DNA from 2 places in the Streptomyces sp. NPDC027962 genome. Region 2 is predicted to be linked to the other one. Evidence: riboswitches for the same ligand, from Rfam matches in the RefSeq annotation. Region 2 holds a riboswitch; the other holds the start of a gene.
The links. A riboswitch is a leader RNA that binds a small molecule or an ion and turns the genes downstream of it on or off. The one in region 2 is predicted to bind cyclic di-AMP.
Positions count from the first base shown of each region.

Region 1: another riboswitch for cyclic di-AMP. It lies ahead of ACZ4SA_RS31905 (transglycosylase family protein); the one in region 2 lies ahead of ACZ4SA_RS12430 (M23 family metallopeptidase).

Region 1 covers NZ_JBVHTA010000049.1:21,717-24,162, forward strand. Annotated here, with positions in the region: gene eno (phosphopyruvate hydratase) at 1-472, opposite strand, end outside; gene ACZ4SA_RS31905 (transglycosylase family protein) at 827-1,501, opposite strand; cyclic di-AMP (ydaO/yuaA leader) riboswitch at 1,505-1,677, opposite strand; gene ACZ4SA_RS31910 (transglycosylase family protein) at 1,955-2,446, opposite strand, start outside.
Region 2 covers NZ_JBVHTA010000010.1:84,783-87,228, forward strand. Annotated here, with positions in the region: gene ACZ4SA_RS12425 (GntR family transcriptional regulator) at 1-366, opposite strand, end outside; gene ACZ4SA_RS12430 (M23 family metallopeptidase) at 576-1,358, opposite strand; cyclic di-AMP (ydaO/yuaA leader) riboswitch at 1,372-1,533, opposite strand; gene ACZ4SA_RS12435 (M16 family metallopeptidase) at 1,764-2,446, opposite strand, start outside.

The sequences.
Region 1 (2,446 bases), on a different contig from region 2:
AGTCGGCGTGCGAGCCGCCGTTCAGGATGTTCATCATCGGAACGGGCAGCAGGTGCGCGTTCGGGCCGCCCAGGTAGCGGAAGAGCGGCAGGTCGGAGGCCTCGGAGGCGGCGTGCGCCACGGCGAGGGAGACGCCGAGGATGGCGTTGGCGCCGAGGGAGGACTTGTCCGGGGTGGCGTCCAGGTCGAACATCGCCTGGTCGATCAGGCGCTGCTCGGTGGCGTCGTAGCCGACGAGCTCGGGGCCGATCTGCTCGATGACGGCGAGGACGGCCTTCTCGACACCCTTGCCCTGGTAGCGGTTCTGGTCACCGTCGCGGAGCTCGAGAGCCTCGAACGCACCGGTGGAGGCACCGGACGGAACTGCAGCACGACCCGTGCTGCCGTCGTCGAGGCCAACCTCGACCTCGACCGTGGGGTTGCCTCGGGAGTCCAGGATTTCCCGGGCTACGACGACGTCGATGGACGGCACGAGCATCTCCTTCTGGGATGTGACGCGAGAAAAAGTGCAGAGGTCTGCTTGGCCTTGCGGCAAGAGCCTAACCGCCCGGAGGGCAAAGGCAGGCCGATGCCCGCCCGCTGGGACGAAAAAGGGCATCAAGACTCTCGTCACCGGACAAACAGGGTCGGATCTACCTGCCGGTAACCGATGTTGGGGCTGTTTCCGGGCCCGGACGGACCGAACCCCGGGCGCGGTTCCGGTCCCAGGACGGACCGAACCCCGGCCCGGCGCGTTCGGGGGAAGGTGCGCCGGACCGGGGTGGTCGGATCCCGTGGCGGACGGGGGTGCCCCCTACATCCACGGCCTCTCACCCACGGGCGGAGGTCAGCTCAGGTGGAGCTGCTGGCCGGGGTGGATCACGTCGGCGTTCTCGACGATGTCCTTGTTCAGCTCGAACAGCTTCTCCCAGCCGCCCTTGACCTTCTCGGTCTCGGCGATCTTGCTCAGGGTGTCGCCGGCCTTGACCTCGTACTCGCCGTCGCCCTTCTTGAAGGACTTGGCCTTGGGTGCGGCCTTCTCGGCCTTCTTGGCCGGGGCGGGGGCCTCGGAGCGCTCGGAGCGCGTGGTGGGGACCCCGGAGCGCTCGGTGGAGGGCTGCGACTGCTCGGTGGAGCCGCTCGCGGGGGAGGCGCCGGACAGGCCGACGCCGCAGTGCGGCCAGGCACCCTTGCCCTGGCCGGCGAGGACCTTCTCGGCTATCTGGATCTGCTGCGACTTGGACGCCTGGTCGGCGGTCGAGGCGTACGCGGTGCCGCCGTAGGCGGCCCAGGTCGAGGCGGAGAACTGCAGGCCGCCGTAGTACCCGTTGCCGGTGTTGATGGACCAGTTGCCGCCGGACTCGCACTGGGCGACCGCGTCCCACTCGGAGGTGGTCGCGGCGGAGGCGGAGGTGGCGCCGAGCATCGGTGCGGCGATGGCGGCACCGGCGACACCGGCGAGCGTGGCGATACGGACGGCCTTCGACGGGCGACGGTGCTTGGCCTTGCTGGAACGCAGCATGAAGCTTCTCCTCACCGACGCCTACGAGGTGAGCTGTCGGGTTCGGACCTGTGAGTGCCCGGCCGCGCGTCCTTGCGCGCGGCTCCACCCCCAGCCGTTCACGGCCGTCCTTCATGGACGGCCGGGACCGGCGCTTACCTTGGGTCCCCCGCTCCTGCCTTCGGCGCTGTGAGCGACGAGTGTTCCCCCCGACCGACGGCAGGATTCGGCGTGACGGTCGACGGGGCCCGCGGTGGCGAGCGGTTCAGACCGTAAACACAGTGCTCCCCGATGTTCAAAGACGAACATCGGGGAGAAATCACCCATTCCGACTGCCTGATAGCGCCCGTTTGTGCAGGTGAGGGGCGAAGTGGCCGAAATCGGGGGGCGATTTGGGCCACTTGCTGCAAAGAGACCCTTGTCTCACCGGAACAGAACGGACAAAGGGTTGCGAATCGCCCAGCCAAACTGGCCCTAGTCCAGGCCCAGATCAAGCCGCTGACCGGGCAGGATGAGGTCGGGGTCGGACCCGACGGTCGCCTCATTGCCCTCATAGAGCGCCGGCCACCCTCCTGGCACCTTCCGCTCGGCTGCGATGTCACACAGGTTGTCGCCGGGCTGAACGGTGTAGGCGTCGGGGCTCGTTGACTCATCCACGCCATTACGAGCGGAACCGTCACCTCGTGAGGCATGGCGACCGGTTTCGCGCGCTTCGCCCGTATCGCCGGTTTCCACCTCGTCGCCGGCGGGCGCGCCGCGGTGCTTGCCGGTGCCGTCGGCAGCGTCCCCGGCCGGATCCGCCCCGGCGGCGCCTTCGGAGGCGTCAGGGGCGCCCGGCCCGGACGGGTCGGTGGTGTCGTCGCCCTTGGGGGCCGGCCGGCCGGTGGCGTCGCCCGACGACTCGGCCGCGTCCGCGCCGCCCCCTACGTCGGACCTGCCCGAAGAGTCCTCGGACCCGGCCGGCTC
Region 2 (2,446 bases):
GTCCTCGCCCTGTCCCCGGCGCGCCCTGTCCTGGCCGAGTCTGACCAGGCCACGCAGCACCTTGAGGTGCGCTTCCGTGCGGCGCCTGGCGGCTCGCGCCGCGCCCAGCGGCTCCAGCAGCATGCGGATCTCGAGAAGGTCGGCGGCTTCCTGCTCGGTGGGCTCGGCGACGCAGGCGCCGGCGTGCCGCCGGGTGACGACGAACCCCTCCGACTCCAGGGTGCGCAGCGCCTCGCGCACGGGAACGCGGGAGACCCCGTAGCGGCGTGCCAGCTGCTCCTCGGTGAGCCGGCTGCCGCGTTCGAACACGCCGGAGACGATGTCGTCGCGGATCGCCGTGCATACCGAGTGAGCGGGAATACGCATGACCGAACCTCCGCCTTGATCCGAGCGAAACGCAGCCGATTGACGCGTGTTCCCGTGACTCTATTGCAATGTGCTCGATTTTCCGACGGCGGGCGGGAATCCATGGAAGTCTTTTGGAAGAGTCGGCATCACGGAATGGCGGAAACTGCACGCAATACGCCGAAGGCCCCCGGCGGGGAAGCCGGGGGCTTCGGGCGATGCCGAGTGGGTCAGACGCTGACGCCGTGCGAGCGCAGGTACGCGACGGGGTCGATGTCGGAGCCGTACTCCGAGGTGGTCCGGGCCTCGAAGTGCAGGTGCGGGCCGGTCGAGTTGCCCGTCGAGCCGGAGAGGCCGATCTGCTGGCCGGGGGTGACCCGCTGGCCGACGGAGACACTGATGGACGACAGGTGACCGTACTGCGTGTAGGTGCCGTCGTTCATGCGGATGACGATGTTGTTGCCGTACGCGCCGCCCCAGCCGGCCTCGACCACGGTGCCGGAGCCGACGGCCACGACCGAACTGCCGGACGCGGCACGGAAGTCGATGCCCGAGTGGCTGCCGGAGGACCACAGGGTGCCGCCGGTCTTGTAGCCGGTGGTCACGAGGGACCCGGCGATCGGGAGCCGGAAGGAGTTCAGGCGCTTGCGCTCGGCCTCGCGGGCGGCGCGCTCCTCGGCCTCGCGGGCCGCCTTGGCGCGGGCCTCGGCCTTGCGCTCCGCCTCGGCCTCGGCCTTTGCCTTCGCGCGCGCCCTTGCAGCGGCCTCCTCGGCCTCCCGCTTCTGGGCGGCGGCCTGTTCGGCTATCTCGTCGGCGATGGATCCCGTGGAGACGATCTGGGCGAGACCGGTGTCCTCGACGGGAGCGGCCTCGGCGTCGGCGGCGAGCGCCGGGGAGGCGAAGCCTCCTATGACGCCGGTGGTGGCGAGGGCGGCAACGCCGGCGAGGTTCGCGCTGCGGCGCGTCAGGCGGCTCGGGGCACGGTGCTTCCCGGTGGCACGGGTGAACGCCATGAAGAGGCTGGTCCTTTCCTTCCTTCTCGCCTACCGGGTTAGCTGACGGGTTCGGAGCAGGAAGGTCTCCTACGGGCCCCTCCGCGCGGGCGAAGGCGTCCGATTCACCCCAGGGACTGCGTGGGTCCCCGGCTCCCCAGGCTCGCGCCTGACGGGGACTCGGCGATGACTGTCCGATGCCGCGGGTGCGGCGATCTTCTGGCGAACAGCCGGATCGACGCTAGGCAGCTCATCCGTCAATCACCAAACGGACAGCCCGTTTTGTAGCGCATGCCACAGGGCAGAACCGGAACATCCCCCGCAAAACCGGCAAAGCGCGGAACCCCGGCAAACAATCCCAAGCCGGGGTCCCATTTGGGTGCTATATGCGCGTTTTGAGTTGTTTACCCGATGAGCGACTTCCATTCAGCCCGTGACGACGGTCACTTCACCGATCCCGAGGGCCTTGACCGGCTCCTCGATCTGCGCCGCGTCACCGACGAGCACCGTGACCAGCCGGTCCACCGGGAAGGCGTTGACCACCGCCGCGGTGGCCTCCACCGTGCCCGTCTCCGCCAGCCGTACATACAGCTGTGCCTGGTAGTCGTCCGGGAGGTGCTGCTCGACCTGGTCGGCCAGCGTGGCCGCCACGGACGCCGCCGTCTCGTACTTCAGCGGGGCGACGCCCACCAGGTTCTGCACGGCGACATCGCGCTCGGCATCGGTGAGCCCCTCGCCCGCGAGCGTGCGGAGCACCTTCCACAGGTCCTCGAGCGCCGGGCCGGTGTTGGGGGTGTCCACGGAGCCGCTGATGGCGAGCATCGAGGCGCCAGAACCGTCCGGCGCGGAGCGCAGCACCTGGGCGAAGGCCCGCACGCCGTAGGTGTAGCCCTTCTCCTCGCGGAGCACGCGGTCGAGGCGGGAGGTCAGGGTGCCGCCGAGGCAGTACGTGCCCAGCACCTGGGCGGGCCAGACGCGGTCGTGGCGGTCCGCGCCGATGCGGCCGATGAGCAGCTGCGTCTGCACGGCGCCGGGACGGTTGACGATGACCACCCGGCCGGTGTCGTCGGCGCTGACCGCCGGCACGGGCCGGGGCTCCGCGCTGTCGC